Regions from separate parts of the Streptomyces sp. NBC_00239 genome, predicted to be linked through region 3. Evidence: riboswitches for the same ligand, from Rfam matches in the RefSeq annotation. Region 3 holds a riboswitch; each other region holds the start of a gene.
The links. Region 3 has a riboswitch for cyclic di-AMP ahead of OG764_RS21855 (transglycosylase family protein). Riboswitches for the same ligand answer to the same signal wherever they lie in the genome.

Region 1 (6,359 bases), 3.2 Mb from region 3:
ATCTGAAAGCGGTCCCCGGGGAGCGGCTCGCGGAACTCGCCGCCGAGGTCCGGGAATTCCTGATCCACGCGGTGGCGCGGACGGGAGGCCACCTCGGGCCCAATCTCGGCGTGGTCGAACTGACGATCGCCCTGCACCGGGTCTTCGATTCGCCGACGGACCGAATTCTCTGGGACACCGGTCATCAGAGTTACGTGCACAAAATCCTGACCGGCCGCCAGGACTTCTCCAAATTGCGCGGAAAGGGCGGCCTCTCCGGATATCCGTCGCGCGAGGAGTCCGCGCACGACGTGATCGAGAACTCCCACGCCTCGACGGTCCTGAGCTGGGCCGACGGGCTGGCCAAGGCCGCGCGGGCCCGCGACGGCGGGCGCGGCCGCACCCGGGCGGGGCGCGTCGTCGCCGTCATCGGCGACGGGGCGCTCACCGGCGGGCCGGCATGGGAAGCGCTCAACAACATCGGCGCGGCGAACGCCCGCCGCCCGCTCGTCATCGTCGTCAACGACAACGGGCGGTCGTACCTGCCCACCGTCGGCGGACTCGGCGAGCACCTGGCCGCCCTGCGCACGGGTCCCGCCGGCGGCGGCGGGAGCGGCGACCGGGACTCCACCGACGGCGGGACCGGCACCGACGACGGGACCGGCGGCGGCTCCCGGGCCGGCGGCGTGTTCGGGCACCTGGGGCTGGAGTACATCGGCCCCGTCGACGGACACGACGTCACCGCCGTCGAGTCCGCGCTGCGCCGGGCCGCCCGGTGCGGCGGCCCGGCGCTCGTGCACTGCGTCACCGAGAAGGGCCGCGGCTGCCCGGCCGCCCTCGCCCATCAGGCGGACCGCTTCCACACGGTCGGCGTGATGGACCCCTTCACCGGCGAACCGCTCGGCCCGCCGCCCGGCCCGTCCTGGACCGACGTGTTCGGCGCGGAACTGGCCCGGATCGGCGCCGAGCGCCCCGACGTCGTCGCCGTCACGGCGGCCATGCTGCACCCCGTCGGGTTCACCGGCTTCGCCGAGCGGTTCCCGGACCGGGTCTGGGACGTGGGCATCGCCGAACAGCACGCCGTCACCTCGGCGGCCGGCCTGGCCACCGGCGGCCTGCACCCCGTCGTCGCCGTCTACGCCACCTTCCTCAACCGCGCCTTCGACCAGCTGCTGATGGACGTGGCCCTGCACCGGTGCGGGGTCACCTTCGTCCTGGACCGGGCCGGCATCACCGGCGTGGACGGGCCCTCCCACCACGGCATGTGGGACCTTTCCCTGCTCCAGGTCGTGCCGGGGCTGCGGATCGCCGCCCCGCGCGACCCCGACCAGCTGCGCGCCCAGCTCCGCGAGGCGCTCGACGTGGCCGACGCCCCGACCGTACTGCGCTTCCCCAAGGAGGCGGCCGGGGAGCCGGTGCCCGCCGTGGGGCGGGCCGGCGGCATGGACGTCCTGCGCTGGGCCGGTGCGCAGCACACCGCCGCCGGTGACGCCGACGGCGCCGCCGCGCCGCAAGGGGCCGACCGGGCCGGCGGGGACGTGCTGCTCGTCGCGGTGGGCGTGCTGGCGCCCGTGTGCCTGGGGGCCGCCGAACTGCTCGCCGGGCGGGGCGTCACCGTCACCGTGGTCGACCCCCGCTGGGTCAAGCCCGTGGACGAGGCCCTCGCCCCGCTCGCGGCCCGGCACCGGCTGGTCGCCGTCGCCGAGGACAACAGCCGCACCGGCGGGGTCGGCTGGGCGGTCGGCCAGGCGCTGCGGGACGCCGGGGTCGACGTACCGCTGCGCACCTTCGGCGTTCCCGAGCGGTTCCTCGCGCACGCCAAACGCGGCGAGGTCCTCGCGGACATCGGCCTCACGCCGGTCGAGATCGCCGGGGCGATCGGCGCGGCCCTGACCCGGAACACCATCGACGACCACGAGGAGATGACCACATGACGGACGGGTCCGGGGGGTTCGACCTGGGGCGCCTGCTGGCCGAGCGGGGTGCGGAGCGGTACGAGCTGCACGCCCGGCACCTCAACCACCAGCTCCCGCGCATGCTCCACACCATCGGATTCGACAAGGTCTACGTACGGGCCGAGGGAGCGCACTTCTGGGACGCCGAGGGCAACGACTACCTCGACATGCTCGCCGGGTTCGGGGTGATGGGCCTGGGCCGGCACCATCCGGTGGTCCGCAAGGCGCTGCACGACGTCCTGGACGCCTCGCTCGCCGACCTCACCCGTTTCGACTGCCAGCCGCTGCCGGGCCTGCTCGCCGAGCGGCTGCTGGCGCACAGCCCGCACCTGGACCGGGTGTTCTTCGGCAACAGCGGCACCGAGGCGGTCGAAACCGCGCTGAAGTTCGCGCGCTACGCGACCGGGCGGCCCAGGGTCCTGTACTGCGCGCACGCCTTCCACGGGCTCACCACCGGCTCGCTGTCGGTCAACGGGGAGAGCGGTTTCCGGGACGGCTTCGCGCCGCTGCTGCCCGACACGCAGATCCCGCTGGGCGACCTGGGCGCGCTCGAACGCGAGCTGCGGCGCGGCGACGTGGCCGCGTTCGTGGTCGAGCCGATCCAGGGCAAGGGCGTGCACGCGCCGCCGCCGGGCTTCCTGCGCGCCGCGCAGGACCTGCTGCACCGGCACAAGGCACTGCTGATCGCGGACGAGGTGCAGACCGGGCTGGGCCGGACCGGGCGGTTCTACGCGTACCAGCACGAGGCCGGGGTGGAGCCGGACCTGGTGTGCGTGGCGAAGGCGCTGTCGGGCGGGTACGTGCCGGTCGGGGCGACCCTCGGCAAGGACTGGATCTTCAAGAAGGTCTACTCGTCCATGGACCGCGTGCTCGTGCACTCGGCGAGCTTCGGGTCCAACGCGCAGGCGATGGCGGCCGGGCTGGCGGTCCTGTCCGTGATGGCGGACGAGGACATCGTGGCGCGTGCCGCGGCCACCGGGGACCTGCTGCGCGGCCGGCTGGCGGCGCTGGTGGACGAGTACGAGCTGCTGCACCAGGTGCGGGGCCGCGGCCTGATGATCGGCATCGAGTTCGGCCGGCCGTCCTCGCTCGGGCTGCGCAGCCGGTGGTCGGTGCTGCAGGCGGCCCGCAAGGGGCTCTTCGCGCAGATGGTCGTCGTTCCGCTGCTGCAGAAGCACCGGATCCTGACCCAGGTGTCCGGGGACCACCTGGAAGTGATCAAGCTGATTCCGCCGCTGGTGATCGACGAGAAGGACGTCGACCGGTTCGTCACGGCCTTCCGGGAGGTCATGGACGAGGCGCACGGCGGCGGCGGGCTGATGTGGGAGTTCGGCCGGACGCTGGTGAAACAGGCCGTCGCGAATCGGTGACAGAATCGCTCGCATGGACGACAGCGAGACCAGCGGTACGGACCCGGAGCCGAGGACGGGGGCCCGCCGGTTCATCGAGGACCGGATTCCGCGGGGGCTCGCGATCCGGGTCTTCGTGTACGTCGTGGCGGGCCACCTCTTCGCGGCCTTCGTCTACCTGCTCTTCACCGTGGGCGGCGAGCGCTAGCGGGCCTCCTCCAGGAGCCGGGTGCGCAGCCGCTCCAGGGTTTCGGGGCTCAGCCCCAGGCCGTCGGACAGGTACGGGTCCACCCCGCCCCAGGTCTCGTCGATGGCGGCGAAGGCCGCGTCCAGGTACTCGGCGCGCGCGTCGAAGAGGGGGCCGAGCAGCTCCAGTGCCTCGGGGCTGTGCTCGTCCTCGGGCCCGCTGCGCTTGACCCGGTAGCGGCGGTGCGGGGCGTTCGATTCCAGGTAGTCCGCCGTGATGGCGTCGCGCTCGACGCCGAGCGCGAGCAGGGTGACGGCGATGGACAGACCGGCGCGGTCCTTGCCGGCCGCGCAGTGCAGCAGCACCGGCACGCTGTCGTCGGCCATCGCGTGCACGACCCGGCTGTGCTCCGCGGTCCGCTCCTTGATCATCCTCTGGTACGAGAAGGACATGCGCGCGGCGGCCTTGCCCTCGCCGAGGATGTCGCGGAGCTGCTCGACGCCGCCCTCGCGGACCATCCGCCAGAAGTCGCCGCCGTACGCCGGGTCGGACAGCGGGAGGTTCACGTGCCGCACGCCGGTGAGTGCCACGTCCGCACCCTCAAGGGCCTGATCGGACGCGTTGCGGAAGTCGAAGATGGTGTGGAGGCCGAGCGAGTTGAGGTACTCGGTATCCGTTTCGGTGGCATGTGCCAGATGTCCGCTTCGGAAGAGATGACCGCTACGCACCCGACGTCCGTCAATGGTCGGAAGGCCGCCTACGTCACGGAAGTTACGGACTCCGGTCAGCCGGGGCTCGGTCGGTATGCGCTGGGTCACGTGGGCTCCTTGCGGCGAAGTGGGGCACCTGGGGCTATGTCCGAATTGCGCTACTTGGCGTCAAGTTACCGCAAGGGTCGGGCAGATGTGGAGGGGCGTGCGGGCACGTCCGCCCCTCGCTCGTGAGCAGGATCATACGGTGACCGTGCGTGCTGGGGGGTCCGAGTCGAAACCCGTTGTGGGGACGGCTGTTACGTGCCCGCAATAGACGGACAGTGACCGTAATTCCGGCGATCATTCAGCTCCCCGATTCCTTTGGGGAATTCATGACTTGTTCCGCCCGGCCGAACTCGATTACGTTCACGGCCGAGCCGGGTGGAACGCCAAATCCTGCCGCCACCCGGAAACCGCATCCGACCAATTACGTACGGCAGGAGCGGGGGAACCAGGTAAGCCGCCGTTCTGGATCTTTACTCCGGAACGGCTTGGGGTGAAGCCGTACTCGTACGGCCGGACATCTCCAGTCCGAACCCGACAGCTCACCTCGCAGGCGACGGAGAGGAATTCGCCATGCCCGGAAAGGGTAAGCACCGCCGCCCGAAGAGCAACCCGATGGCCCGCGGCCTCGTCGCCGCCGGCACGGGAAGCGCGGCGCTCGCGCTGCCGCTGATGGGCGCCACCGGCGCCCACGCCGCCGAGAAGGCGGCCGCCCCGGCCGCGGTTCCGGCCCAGGCGGCGGCGCACGTCCAGGCCCAGGCGCCGGCTTCGGCCGCTGCGACGAAGGCCGCGCCGACCACGTACACCGTCGTCGCCGGCGACTACCTCTCCAAGATCGCCGCGGAGCGGAACCTCGAGGGCGGCTGGGAGCGGCTCTACGCCGACAACCGCGCGGCGGTCGGCACCGATCCGTCGCTGATCCACCCGGGTCTGGAGCTGACCCTCGGCGGCACGGCCAAGACGAAGGCCGGCGCCAAGGCCGAGGGCGAGCCGAAGCGCGAGCGCGCTTCCCGGTCCGGTCACAAGTCGGCGGCGCCGCAGAGCGCGCGCACCTCGGGCTCCTCCGAGTCGGGCTCCGCTTCCTCTGCCGACTCCTCTTCTTCGTCTTCTTCGTCTTCGGCTTCCGGGTCCGCCGTGGCCGCCGGCTCGAAGTCCGCCGCCGGGTTCGTCGCGCCGGTGTCCGCCCCCATCTCCACCTCGTACCGCCAGGGCGGCAGCATGTGGTCCAGCGGTTACCACACCGGTGTGGACTTCACCGTCGGCTCCGGCACCACCGTCCACGCCGTCGGCGCGGGCACCGTGGTCTCGGCCGGCTGGGCCGGCTCGTACGGCAACGAGGTGATCATCCGCCACGCCGACGGCCACTACTCGCAGTACGCCCACCTCTCCTCCCTGAGCGTCTCCTCCGGCCAGAGCGTGTCGGCCGGCGACTCCGTCGGCCTGTCCGGCTCCACGGGCAACTCGACCGGGCCGCACCTGCACTTCGAGATCCGCACCGGGCCGTCGTACGGCGACGACATCGACCCGCTCGCCTACCTGCGTGCGCAGGGCGTGAGCGTCTGACGGCTCACGCCGTCCGACGGCCGGGGCCGGAATCCGAGGGGGATTCCGGCCCCGGCCGCGTGTGCGCCCGCTCTTATTCCTGACGTATTCCAAATGGCTGAAACTGACCGGGTGGTATAGATCACCCCGCGTCAACCCCTTCCTACGGTCGCGTAAGTCACATCGCGAGGTGAAAGATGTGCTCCCGTGGCAGGCGATTCGACTTTTCTCTCATCCGGACGGGGTCCCGTGATCCCCTTCGGCTCCTACGCGGCGATCGGCGACAGCTTCACCGAGGGTGTGGGCGACCCCGGCCCCGGCCCGGGCGGGCCCGGCGGCCCCGGTATCCCGGACGGCCGGGTCGGCCTCGACGTCCCCGGAGCGAGTGAGGCCTTCGTGGGCTGGGCGGACCGGCTCGCCGTCCTCCTCGCCGACCGGCGCGAGGAGCACGACTTCCGGTACGCCAACCTCGCGGTGCGCGGCCGGCTCCTCGACCAGATCGTGGCCGAGCAGGTGCCCCGGGCCAAGGAGCTGGCCCCCGAACTCGTGACCTTCTGCGCGGGCGGCAACGACATCATCCGGCCGGGCAGCG
Region 2 (6,359 bases), 2.1 Mb from region 3:
CTCGGTGCGGGCCCCGTCGCCTTCGGCGGCACTGCGCTGGGCCGCCGACTGCCGCGAGGCAGGACTGTCCGTGGGGTGTTTCCGGCCGCCGTCCGTACCCGACGGCATCTCCCGGCTGCGGCTGACTGCGCGCGCCGATCTCACGGGGGACGAGATCGCCCGCGCGGTCGAAACGATCCTGCGGACCGCTCCCGCCGCTGCCGGCTCCGCGGACTAGGGCCGGGCTCCGGCGCCGTCGACGGGGTCGCCGGCACGAACGAATCCGAGGAAGCCGTCCCAGGCCGTACCCGTGAAGACGAGGGCCGGGCCCCCGGTCCGCTTCGAGTCACGGACGGCCAGCAGGCCGCCGGTGCCGAGGACGGCCGCCTCGACACAGTTGTTCATCCCGGTACTGCGGCTGCTGCGCCGCCAGTTCGCACTGTGCAGAAGTCCGCCGGTGGATAAGGGGGTTGCGGACATGGTGCCTCCTTACGCGCCGTCAGCGATCCGGCTGATGAGATTCGACGAGTCCTGGAGCGGGAGGGCGTGCGCCTGGATCGTACGGAACGCGGCGCCGTATGCCTCGATGTCTTCCTTCCGCTCCAGATAGAGGCTACTCGTCAAATGGTCGAGAACAACCACGTCCAGATCGACAGTGTCCGGAAATGAGAAAATAACGAAAGGGCCCGTCAGGCCGAGATGGCCCCCGACGCTGAACGGCAGTACCTGTAGCCGCACTTGGGGAAGTCGCGCCACCTCCACCAGGTGGGTCAGCTGCTCGGCCATCACCTCCGGCCCGCCGATCTGGCGGCGCAGCACCGCCTCGTCCAGCACCGCGCTCAGCTGGAGCGGCGGATCGGCCCGCAACACCGTCTGCCGGGCCAGCCGTACGTCGACCAGTGCGTCCACCTTGGGCTCGGGTAGCCCGCCGAGCGCGGCCCGCGTCACCGCCCGGGCGTAGCGGGCGGTCTGCAGAAGCCCCGGAACCACCGAGAGTTCCACGGTCCGCGCGGTGCGCGCCCCGGCCTCCAGGCTGATGAAGTCGCGGTACTCCTGCGGGAGCAGGCCCCGGTACTCGTGCCACCACTGGCGGTCCAGCCCGGTGCTCGGGCCGCCGCTCGCGGCCGAGGCGGCCAAGGCCTCCAGCAGGGACCGCTCGCCGGCGCCGGCCACCCCGTACGTGTCGAGCAGCAGCCGCACGTCCTCAGGTTTCACGCCACTGCGTCCGGTCTCGATGCGGCTGATTTTCGACTGGTGCCAGCCGAGCATCCGGGCCGTTTCACCGCTGGTGAGGCCGGACCGGTCGCGGAGCGCGCGCAGTTCCTCGCCGAGCTGGCGGCGGCGTACCGCGGGACCGTGCTGCATGGCCGTCTCCCTCCACCGGCAGCCGCTGCGTCAGTCTGCCGTTTTCGTTTCCAAATACGGTCTTCCGTAGCAGAGTTCACCGCTTTGAGCGACAGATATATGCATATCTTGGGGGATCGCCCGCAACGGAACCGCGGGGAGTGGCAGTCTGGCGCGAAGCACAGATCCGGGCCCGTCCTCGAGTTCATCCGCTTCGAGTCGGAGTCCGGACCCGGTGGGAAAGGGACAGCGCCGCCATGGCAGACCACCAGGAAGCATCCGTCACCCTGCCGAGCGATCCCGCCTCGGTCTCCGCCGCCCGGAGATACGTGGCGGACGTCCTCTCCGAATGGGGCCTGCCGGACGGGCACGTCACCGCCGACACGGTCCGGCTGATCGTCTCCGAACTCGCCACCAACGCGGTGCAGCACACCTTCGGTCAGTCGCCCACCTTCACGGTGGACATGCGGCTGGAGCGGGAGGAGCAGCTGCGGATCGGGGTGACCGACAGCCACCCGAGGTGGCCGCGACGGCTGCCGGCCGCCGTCCAGCAGGACAACGGCCGGGGCATGGTGATCATCCGCTGGCTGGCGGCCGAGGCGGGCGGCAGGCTGTCGGTCAGCCCGACCGAGGACGGCGGCAAGACCGTCTGGATCGCGCTGCCCTGGACGGCGGCCGCCCCCGCGGCGGCCGCGGAGCCGCAGCGCTGACCGCGGGCGCCGGGCAGCGGCGCCGAGGGCGGCCGGCCCGCGCGGTCAGGCGCGTTCGGCCGCGCTGCGCTCCACGCAGAACTCGTTGCCCTCGGGGTCGGCCATCACGACCCAGCCGCGGCCGTCGTCCGTGCGCCGGTCGTCGAGGACGCGGGCGCCGAGGCCGGTCAGCCGCGCCACCTCCTCGTCCCGGGTGCCGGTGGGCGGCTGGATGTCGAGGTGGATGCGGTTCTTGAGGGTCTTGCCTTCCGGCACCTGGATGAAGAGCAGCCCGGGCACCCCCGGCTGCCCCGGGTCGACCAGCGCCTCCTCGTCGCCCGGGTGGTCGTCCGGGCCCAGCGGCCAGCCGGTCAGCGCCGACCAGAACTCGGCGATCCGGTACGGGTCGTGGGCATCGACGGTGATGTGCCGGACGGGGTTGACGAAGGTCACGTTGCTCCTCGGGTAGGCCGCGGCGGGGGGCCGCCGCGGCCTCAACCTACCTGCGGAGCTGGGGGTTCCCCATCGATTAACGGAGCGGGCCGGTCGTGGCCGTGAGCCGGTCCCCCCGGCCGGTCTACCGCACCCGTCCGTACTTCACGCTGCCGGTCCAGATCTTCTCCAGACGGACCGTGGAGCCGGCCTTGGGTGAGTGCCAGATCCTGCCGCCGCCCGCGTAGATCCCGACGTGGTAGATGTTCCCCCGCGAGTGGAAGAAGACCAGGTCGCCCTGCTGCCGCGAGCCCGCGGAGATGTGCGTGGTCCTGTTGTACTGCTGGGCTGCCGTCCGGGGCAGCGTCTTGCCTGCGCGCTTGTACGAGTAGAGCGTCAGACCGGAGCAGTCGAACCGGGTCGGCCCGGTCGCCCCCCACTTGTACGGGGAGCCCTTCTTCGAGGCGGCTGTCTGCAGCGCCTTGACTGCCGTCGACGGGGCCGCCTGGGCCTCCGGGGCACCGCCGGGGACGAGCACCGAGCCCCCGACCACGGCGAGCGTGAGCACCGATGCGGCGCCGGCCCGGGACATCACAGACGGAACATTCTTGAGCGCGGACATGCGCAACCCTTCGTCAGCCGCCTGTGAAGGATGACCTGTCGGGTTCGGGCCTGCGAAGTTCGCCCGGCCGCCGAGACGGCTTCACCCCAAGGGGTGGCGGGCATCCATACCCGCCACCCCGTACTGCCTGGGTCCTCCACTCCTGCCGATGCACTCCTGTCGACCAGTCGTCCGGGTGAGGCGGCAGGACTCGGCGTCCGCCCGGACCGCCCCGCCGCGGCGGCGGGGGCTTGTCGTCCCAGGGATCCTGACTCACGAATTGCCGGAAAACTAAGCTCATTCGGTGGTTTGTGAGTCTCATCACGCCTGACCCGATTGGGCGCTCAAGGGTGATTTACGCCACGGTTGATACCGGCGGAAACAGGCCTCACCTGCAGCGAACCATCCTGCGCGGAGGGGGCTCAACCTCTCCGGTGCGCAACTCGAGGCGCGAACGGGTGACCCCAGCACTACTCCGAATGGGGGATGCGATCTCGGCCTCGTGTCGACCTTCCGGCCGCCACGACCCCGTCTCCAACATCCGGACGCAGGCATTGATGTGACGTTCGGTGCGGAAATCGGTACCGCCCGTGCCCGATGTGCCGCCGCCGCGGCTCCGTATACGGACGGCCCGGACGGGCCCGCCGACCGGCCAACCGATGCACTGCCCGAAACGTGAATTAACGAGACGGAAAAGCGGGCGTCCTAACGTGCGAGGCCCGTCGCTTCGCCAGCCGACCCTGAGGTGGGACCCCGTGCAACTGACCCCGCACGAACAAGAGCGCCTGCTCGTCCACGTCGCCGCCGACGTGGCGGACCGGCGCAAGGCCCGCGGCCTGCTCCTCAACCATCCGGAAGCGGTCGCCCTCATCACCGCGCACATCCTGGAAGGCGCCCGCGACGGGCGTACGGTCGCCGAGCTCATGGCGTCGGGCCGCAAGGTGCTGACCCGCGACGAGGTCATGGCCGGCATCCCCGAGATGATCCGCGACGTCCAGGTCGAGGCGACGTTCCCCGACGGCACCAAGCTCGTCACCGTCCACGACCCGATCCTCTGAAGGGCGGCGCGCATCCGATGATCCCCGGAGAGATCCTGTACGGCGACGGAGCGGTGGCCCTCAACGAGGGCCGGCCGGTCACCCGGCTCACCGTCCTGAACACCGCCGACCGGCCCGTCCAGGTCGGCTCCCACTACCACTTCGCGGAGGCCAACCCCGGCCTGCGCTTCGACCGCCCGGCCGCCCGCGGCCTGCGCCTGGACATCGCCGCCGGCACCGCCGTGCGCTTCGAGCCCGGCATCCCGGTCCCGGTGTCCCTGGTGCCGCTCGCCGGCGCCCGCATCGTGCCCGGGCTGCGCGGGGAGACCGGAGGTCCCCTCGATGCCTGAGCTCTCCCGCGCCGAGTACGCCGACCTGTTCGGGCCCACCACCGGCGACCGGATCCGCCTCGCCGACACCTCGCTGCTGGTCGAGATCGAGGAGGACCGCAGCGGCGGCCCCGGCCGGGCCGGCGACGAGGCGGTCTTCGGCGGCGGCAAGGTCATCCGCGAGTCCATGGGCCAGTCCCGCCTCACGCGCGCCGAGGGCGCACCCGACACGGTGATCACCGGGGCCGTGGTCATCGACCACTGGGGCATCGTCAAGGCGGACATCGGCATCCGCGACGGCCGCATCACCGGCATCGGCAAGGCCGGCAACCCCGACACCATGGACGGCGTCGACCCCACCCTCGTGATCGGCCCCGAGACCGAGATCATCGCGGGCAACGGGCGCATCCTCACCGCCGGGGGCATCGACGCACACGTCCACTTCATCTCCCCGACCCTCCTCGACACCGCCCTCGCCTCGGGCATCACCACCCTGGTCGGCGGCGGCACCGGGCCCGCCGAGGGCACCAAGGCCACCACCATCACGCCCGGACCCTGGCACCTGGCCCGGATGTTCGCCGCCCTCGACGCGCACCCCGTCAACATCGGGCTGCTCGGGAAGGGCAACACCACCTCCCGCGAGGCCATGTACTCCCAGCTGCGCGGCGGAGCCCTCGGCTTCAAGATCCACGAGGACTGGGGGGCGACCCCCGCCGCCATCGACGCCTGCCTCGGCGTCTGCGAGGAGACCGGCGCCCAGCTCGCCGTGCACACCGACACCCTCAACGAGGCAGGCTTCGTCGGCGACACCCTCGCCGCGATCGCCGGGCGGACGATCCACGCGTACCACACCGAAGGGGCCGGGGGCGGGCACGCGCCGGACATCATCACGGTGGTCTCCGAGGCCAACGTGCTGCCCAGTTCCACCAATCCGACCCGCCCGCACACCCTCAACACCGTCGAGGAGCACCTCGACATGCTGATGGTCTGCCACCACCTCAACCCGGCCGTCCCCGAGGACCTCGCCTTCGCCGAGTCCCGGATCCGGCCCAGCACCATCGCCGCCGAGGACGTCCTGCACGACCTGGGCGCCATCTCCATCATCTCCTCCGACTCCCAGGCCATGGGCCGGATCGGCGAGGTGATCCTGCGGACCTGGCAGACCGCACACGTGATGAAGGAGCGCCGGGGAGCACTCCCCGGCGACGGCCGGGCCGACAACCACCGGGCCCGGCGCTATGTCGCCAAGTACACGATCAACCCCGCCGTGGCGCAGGGCCTGGCCCGCGAGATCGGCTCGGTCGAGACCGGCAAGCTCGCCGACCTGGTGCTGTGGGACCCCGCCTTCTTCGGCGTCAAGCCCCTCCTCGTCCTCAAGGGCGGCCAGATCGCCTACGCGCAGATGGGCGACGCCAACGCCTCCATCCCCACCCCGCAGCCGGTGCTGCCCCGCCCGATGTTCGGCGCCCACGGCCGGGCCCCGGGCCTGAACTCCGTGAACTTCGCCGCACCCGCGGCCCTCGACGACCGGCTGCCCGAACGCCTCGGCCTGGCCAAGGAGTTCGTCGCGATCGACAGCACCCGCAATGTCACCAAGGCGGACATGCGCGAGAACGACGCCCGGCCCCGCGTCGAAGTGGACGCGGACACCTTCACCGTCACCATCGACGGGGAACCCGTGGAGCCCGCCCCCGCCACGGAACTGCCCATGGCCCAGCGCTACTTCCTCTTCTGATGGGCACGCTCATGACGGGCGGCCGACGATGAGCCGGGCCACCCTGCTGCTCCTCGCCGACGGACGCTTCCCGGCCGGCGGCCACGCCCACTCCGGCGGCGCCGAGGCGGCCGTCAAGGCCGGCCGGATCCGGGACGCCGCCACCCTGGAGGAGTTCTGCCGGGGCCGGCTGCACACGGCCGGGCTGGTGTCGGCCGCCCTCGCGGCGGCGGT
Region 3 (6,359 bases):
GGCGAGGAACTTCCGGTGGTCGCGTCCCAGGTCCCGCAGGTAGGGGCCGACGGTCTCGTCGCCGAGGTGCGCGATGACGTGGGTCAGTGCGGCGAAGAGCCGGTCCCGCTGCCGCTCCATGTCCGCGGACGCCGGCGGGAACATCGCCCGGACGCCGGGGTTGTGCCAGAACAGGTGTGAGTAGAAGAACTTGACCGCGTGCTCGGCCCGTCTCTCCACCACCGCGAAGCTGCTTTTCAAGATCCTCACATCCACAAAACGGAAAGTAGGAATGTCTCCTCGGCTCAGGTCAAGGTCTGTCCGATCTGCGGACAGCCGTGGCGAAGCGGTCATATGGGATGGGAGTGGCAGGCGTCCGGCGGGGGCGGGCCGGTGCTCCGGGGCGGATACGGTCGGGTGGTGCACGAAGAGAACGCAGCCACCCCCGCCCCGCCGCCGGCCCCGACCCTGTTCGACTGGGAGTTCGCGACCGACCCCTACCCGGCCTACGCCTGGCTGCGCGAGCACGCCCCCGTCCACCGCACCAAGCTGCCCAGCGGCGTCGAGGCCTGGCTCGTCACGCGGTACGCCGACGCCCGCCAGGCCCTCGCCGACCAGCGGCTGAGCAAGAACCCGGCCCACCACGCGGAGCCCGCGCACGCGAAGGGCAAGACGGGCATCCCGGGCGAGCGCAAGGCCGAGCTGATGACGCATCTGCTCAACATCGACCCGCCGGACCACACCCGGCTGCGGCGGCTGGTGTCGAAGGCGTTCACCCCGGGCCGGGTCGCCGAGTTCACCCCGCGCGTCCAGGAGCTGACCGACCACCTCATCGACAAGATCATCGAGAAAGCGGGGGACGCGTCGGTGGGGGAGGCGGACCTCATCCACGAGTTCGCCTTCCCGCTCCCCATCTACGCCATCTGCGAGATGCTCGGCGTACCGCGGGAGGACCAGGACGACTTCCGCGACTGGGCCGGGATGATGATCCGGCACGGCGGCGGCCCGCGCGGGGGAGTGGCCCGCTCGGTCAAGAAGATGCGGAACTACCTGGTCGAATTGATCCACCGGAAGCGGGACGAACCGGGCGACGACCTGATCTCCGGCCTGATCCGGGCGAGCGACCACGGCGAGCACCTGACGGAGAACGAGGCCGCCGCGATGGCCTTCATCCTGCTCTTCGCCGGCTTCGAGACCACCGTGAACCTCATCGGAAACGGCGTCCACTCCCTCTTCATGAACCCGGACCAGCGCGAACGGCTCCAGGCCTCCCTCGCGGCCGGCGAGAGCGACCTGCTGGCCACCGGGGTGGAGGAGCTGCTGCGCTACGACGGCCCGGTCGAGCTGGCCACCTGGCGGTTCGCCACCCGGGCGCTGACCCTGGGCGGTCAGGAGATCGCCGCCGGCGACCCGGTCCTGGTGGTGCTGGCCGCGGCCGACCGGGACCCCGAGCGCTTCGCCGAACCCGACACCCTGGACCTGTCCCGTACCGACAACCAGCACCTGGGATACGGGCACGGGATCCACTACTGCCTCGGCGCCCCGCTGGCCCGGCTGGAGGGCCAGACCGCGCTGGCCACGCTTCTGACGCGGCTGCCCGACCTGCGACTTGCGGTCGATCCGTCCGAACTGCGGTGGCGGGGCGGGCTCATCATGCGCGGCCTGCGCACGCTGCCGGTGGAGTTCACGCCGCCCGGGAAGTGACCTGGGGCGGCGGCGGCGGAGCGCCGCCGGAGTGCCGCCGGAGCCGATCCTGCCCGATTTCGGAACGGAACCGGATTCAAACATTCCTGACTCACCATCAGGAGTGTGACCTTTACGTGATCTGGGGTGCATCGACTTGTGACAAGCGTTCGAAGCCCGCTACGTTCGCCGTCGCCCCTTTGCCCTTACGCGAAAGGTCCACTCACATGCGTTCCGGGAACGGCCGCCACAGGCGTCCTCGTCAGGCCCCCGCGCTCGTCGTCACGGCCGGAGTCGCCGGCTCCGCCCTCGCGCTGCCGCTGCTCGCCGCCACGAACGCCTCGGCAGCGGACACGTCCACGTGGGACAAGGTGGCCGAGTGCGAGAGCGGCGGCACGTGGAGCGCCGACTTCGGCAACGGCTCCTACGGCGGGCTCCAGTTCACCCAGGAGATGTGGAAGAGCGGCGGCGGGCTGGAGTTCGCCGCCCGCGCCGACCTCGCCAGCCGCTCGCAGCAGATAGCCGTCGCCGAGCGCGTCCTCGGCGCCAAGGGCCCCGCCGCCTGGCCGCTGTGCGCCACCACCGCCGGCCTCGGCGCGAAGGGCCCCGCCGCCGACGTCGACCCCGGCTCCGCCGCCTCGCCGCGCCCGGTCGCGCCCGCACCGGTGCGCCCCGACGAGCTGCCGGAGAGTGCCGCCAAGCCGGCCACGCCCGCGAAGCCGGTCACCCCGGCGGTGCCGGTCACCCCGGGCTCGCCGACCACTCCGCCGCCCGCCTCCGGCCTGCCCACCACGCCCACCACGCCCACCACTCCGGGCACGCCCGGCACCCCCACCGCTCCCGGTGCGACGGACCCGAGCACTCCGGCCGTCCCCGCGACTCCGGGGACCCCGGGCACTCCCGGCACGCCGGGCCTCCCCGCGACCCCGGCGCTGCCCGGCACCCCCGGCGCTCCGGCCGTCCCGGGCACCCCGGGCGCCACCCCCGAGAGCCCCGCCGCGTCGACGCCCGCCCCGGGCGAGGCCACCGGCCGGCACCGCGGTGCGGCCGCCGAGGAGGGCGCCGGCTCCACCGGCACCCCGTCGGGCATCGAGACCCAGACGGTCGATCCGACGTACACCGTGCAGCCGGGTGACAGCCTGTCCGAGATCGCGAACGTCAAGGGCGTGAAGGGTGGATGGAACGCCCTCTACGAGGCGAACGAGCGCCTGATCGGCGAGGACGCGGACCTGATCCAGCCCGGCCAGAACCTCGATCTCCGCCAGAAATAGGGGCACTTCGGGCAGGGCTGATGCCCCGTTAAGGGTTGAATGTCCGAATTTGATCAAGTGAGACATGCGTCTCTTCGGTCCCCCCGCCCGACCGGGCCGTGACGCTTCCGTAATACGCGGGCTCACCTGCGCAAATGCCCCTCCGGGAGGGGCGGGTAAGGGCGCTTTCTCCCCGATGTCCGACCTTGAACATCGGGGAGACGTCTGTCTACGGTCTGAACCGCTCGCCACCGCGGGCCCCTTCGACCGCATCGCCGAATCCTGCCGGCGGACGGAGGGAACAGTCGTCGCGCAAGCGCCGAAGGCAGGAGCGGGGGACCCAAGGTAAGCGCCCGACACGGCCGTTGAGAGACGGCCGGGAACGGCTTGGGGTGAAGCCGCGCGCTCGTCGCGCGGCCGGGCAGTCTCATCAGCCCGAATCCGACAGCTCACCTCGCAGGCGTCGGTGAGGAGAAGTTCCATGCTGCTTTCGGGCAAGGGCAAGCACCGTCGTCCCTCCAAGGCCACCCGCATCGTGACGCTCGCCGGCGTCACCGGTGCCGCCGTCGCCGCCCCGCTGATGGCCGCGGGCACCGCCAGCGCCGCCACCACCTCCGAGTGGGACGCCGTCGCGCAGTGCGAGTCCGGCGGCGACTGGTCGATCAACACGGGCAACGGCTACTACGGCGGCCTGCAGTTCTCTTCCTCCACCTGGGCGGCCTTCGGCGGCACCGCCTACGCCCCGCAGGCCAACCAGGCCAGCAAGTCCCAGCAGATAGCCATCGGCGAGAAGGTCCTCGCGGGCCAGGGCAAGGGCGCCTGGCCGAGCTGCGGCGTCGGCCTGTCCCGTACGGCCAACGGCGGCTCCGACGCGGGCTCCGGCTCGGGTTCGGGCTCCGGCTCCGGCAAGAGCTCCTCCTCCAAGCCTGCCGAGCAGCGCAAGGAGACCCGCAAGGAGACCCGCGAGGAGAGCGCGCCGACCACCCGCTCCGAGCGCCCGGCCGCCCCCTCCGCGCCCACGGGCTACAAGAAGGGTGACGGCTCGTACGAAGTGAAGGCCGGCGACACCCTCGGCACCATCGCCGCCGCACACGGCGTCAAGGGCGGCTGGGAGAAGCTCTTCGAGCTCAACAAGGACATCGTCACCGATGCCAACCTGATCTACCCGGGCCAGAAGCTGCACCTCGCCTGAGGCACCGCCACCCCGGTCACCCGAAGTTCCCCTCCGCCCGGTGCGTCGTCCGCGAACGCACCGGGCGGAGGCGTGTGCACCGGAGGCGTCCGCGAGGTGACCGCGTCGGGGCGTCCGCGTCGGTCACCCCTGTCACCGGCCCGCGCGAATGCCCCCGCACACGCCCCGAATCCGGTGACCTATGTCCTGGAACAGGGGTATTCGGGCCCTTTTTCGTCCCAGGACCCGGGCGGTCGGCCGGCCGACCGCCCGGAGCCGGTTAGGCTCTAGGCGGCAAGGCCACCGCAAGGCCTGACGCCACCGCACACCTAGCGTCACATCCCAGAAGGAGATGCTCGTGCCGTCCATCGACGTCGTCGTAGCCCGGGAAATCCTGGACTCCCGAGGCAACCCCACGGTCGAGGTCGAGGTTGGCCTCGACGACGGCAGCACCGGCCGTGCTGCTGTTCCGTCCGGCGCCTCCACCGGTGCATTCGAGGCCATCGAGCTCCGTGACGGTGACCCCAACCGCTACATGGGCAAGGGTGTCGAGAAGGCCGTCCTCGCCGTCATCGAGCAGATCGGCCCGGAGCTCGTCGGCTACGACGCCACCGAGCAGCGCCTGATCGACCAGGCCATGTTCGACCTGGACGCCACCGAGAACAAGGGCTCCCTCGGCGCCAACGCCATCCTCGGCGTCTCCCTCGCCGTGGCCCACGCGGCCTCCGAGGCCTCGGACCTGCCGCTGTTCCGCTACCTCGGCGGCCCGAACGCGCACCTGCTGCCCGTCCCGATGATGAACATCCTCAACGGTGGGTCGCACGCCGACTCCAACGTGGACATCCAGGAGTTCATGATCGCGCCGATCGGCGCCGAGACGTTCTCCGAGGCGCTGCGCTGGGGTGCCGAGGTCTACCACACCCTCAAGAAGGTCCTGCACACCAAGGGCCTCTCCACCGGCCTGGGCGACGAGGGCGGCTTCGCCCCGAACCTGGAGTCCAACCGCGCCGCGCTCGACCTCATCGTCGAGGCCATCAAGCAGGCCGGCTACGTCCCCGGCAAGGACATCGCGCTCGCGCTCGACGTCGCCGCGTCCGAGTTCTACAAGGACGGCAAGTACGAGTTCGAGGGCCAGTCCCGCTCGGCAGCCGAGATGACCGAGTACTACGAGGAGCTCGTCTCCGCGTACCCGATGGTCTCCATCGAGGACCCGCTGTACGAGGACGACTGGGCCGGCTGGAAGACCCTCACCGACAAGCTGGGCACCAAGGTCCAGATCGTCGGCGACGACCTCTTCGTCACCAACCCCGAGCGCCTGGCCCGCGGTATCGAGGAGGGCTCCGCCAACGCCCTGCTCGTAAAGGTGAACCAGATCGGTTCGCTGACCGAGACCCTCGACGCCGTCGAGATGGCCCAGCGCAACGGCTTCAAGTGCATGATGTCGCACCGCTCCGGCGAGACCGAGGACGTCACCATCGCCGACCTCGCCGTCGCCGTGAACTGCGGTCAGATCAAGACCGGCGCCCCGGCCCGCTCGGACCGCGTCGCCAAGTACAACCAGCTGCTGCGCATCGAGGAGATCCTCGACGACGCCGCGGTGTACGCCGGCCGCAGCGCCTTCCCGCGCTTCAAGGGCTGACCGGCCCTTCAGAGGCGCACGCCCCGTCAGAGGCGCACGCCTCCCTGCGTCCCCGCACTCGGTCCCGTACCGTGTGCGGGGACGTACGGCTTTGCAGAGGGGAGGCGGACAGATGGCCGGGAACCGCGACCGGTTCTCCACCGCGACCAGGCTCAAGCAGCTCGGTGAGCGGACCGCCGCCCACGTCTACCGCTCGCAGTCCCGCCGCCAGGTCCGGCGCAGCCGCCTGACCGGACGCGCGGCCCTGCTGGCCCTCGTCCTCTGCACCCTGATCGTCGCCCTCGCGTACCCGATGCGCCAGTACGTGTCCCAGCGCTCGGACATCGCGGAACAGCAGCGCACCGCCGACGAGGCGCGCGAGCGCCTGGAGGAGCTGCGCGACGAGAAGGCCCGCTGGCAGGACCCGGCCTACGTGGAACAGCAGGCGCGCAAGCACCTGCACTACGTACGCCCCGGGGAGATCGGCTACACCGTGATCGACCCCGAGGCCGCGGAGGCCGAGCGCCGCCGCGCCGGCGAAGGCGCCAGCGACCGCCCCTGGTACTCCAACGTGTGGGACGGCGTCGACAAGGCCGACCGGCCCGAAGACGACTGACCCGCGCGGGGGAGCCGTCCGTCCCGCGCCCTCCGCCCCATC

Region 1: another riboswitch for cyclic di-AMP. It lies ahead of OG764_RS07640 (LysM peptidoglycan-binding domain-containing M23 family metallopeptidase); the one in region 3 lies ahead of OG764_RS21855 (transglycosylase family protein).
Region 2: another riboswitch for cyclic di-AMP. It lies ahead of OG764_RS31295 (C40 family peptidase); the one in region 3 lies ahead of OG764_RS21855 (transglycosylase family protein).

Annotation. Positions count from the first base shown of each region.
Region 1 covers NZ_CP108095.1:1,748,018-1,754,376, reverse strand. The annotation lists gene OG764_RS07660 (1-deoxy-D-xylulose-5-phosphate synthase) at 1-1,913, shown strand, start outside; gene OG764_RS07655 (aspartate aminotransferase family protein) at 1,910-3,304, shown strand; gene OG764_RS07650 (DUF6126 family protein) at 3,318-3,491, shown strand; gene OG764_RS07645 (tyrosine-protein phosphatase) at 3,488-4,288, opposite strand; cyclic di-AMP (ydaO/yuaA leader) riboswitch at 4,633-4,796, shown strand; gene OG764_RS07640 (LysM peptidoglycan-binding domain-containing M23 family metallopeptidase) at 4,799-5,788, shown strand; gene OG764_RS07635 (SGNH/GDSL hydrolase family protein) at 5,975-6,359, shown strand, end outside.
Region 2 covers NZ_CP108095.1:7,032,868-7,039,226, forward strand. The annotation lists gene OG764_RS31270 (8-amino-7-oxononanoate synthase) at 1-217, shown strand, start outside; gene OG764_RS31275 (DUF397 domain-containing protein) at 214-459, opposite strand; gene OG764_RS31280 (helix-turn-helix domain-containing protein) at 469-1,344, opposite strand; gene OG764_RS31285 (ATP-binding protein) at 1,581-2,033, shown strand; gene OG764_RS31290 (VOC family protein) at 2,079-2,465, opposite strand; gene OG764_RS31295 (C40 family peptidase) at 2,590-3,066, opposite strand; cyclic di-AMP (ydaO/yuaA leader) riboswitch at 3,070-3,229, opposite strand; gene OG764_RS31300 (urease subunit gamma) at 3,801-4,103, shown strand; gene OG764_RS31305 (urease subunit beta) at 4,121-4,432, shown strand; gene OG764_RS31310 (urease subunit alpha) at 4,425-6,146, shown strand; gene OG764_RS31315 (urease accessory protein UreF) at 6,175-6,359, shown strand, end outside.
Region 3 covers NZ_CP108095.1:4,946,069-4,952,427, forward strand. The annotation lists gene OG764_RS21840 (globin domain-containing protein) at 1-249, opposite strand, end outside; gene OG764_RS21845 (cytochrome P450 family protein) at 400-1,683, shown strand; gene OG764_RS21850 (transglycosylase family protein) at 1,890-2,933, shown strand; cyclic di-AMP (ydaO/yuaA leader) riboswitch at 3,220-3,390, shown strand; gene OG764_RS21855 (transglycosylase family protein) at 3,394-4,104, shown strand; gene eno (phosphopyruvate hydratase) at 4,436-5,722, shown strand; gene OG764_RS21865 (FtsB family cell division protein) at 5,835-6,317, shown strand.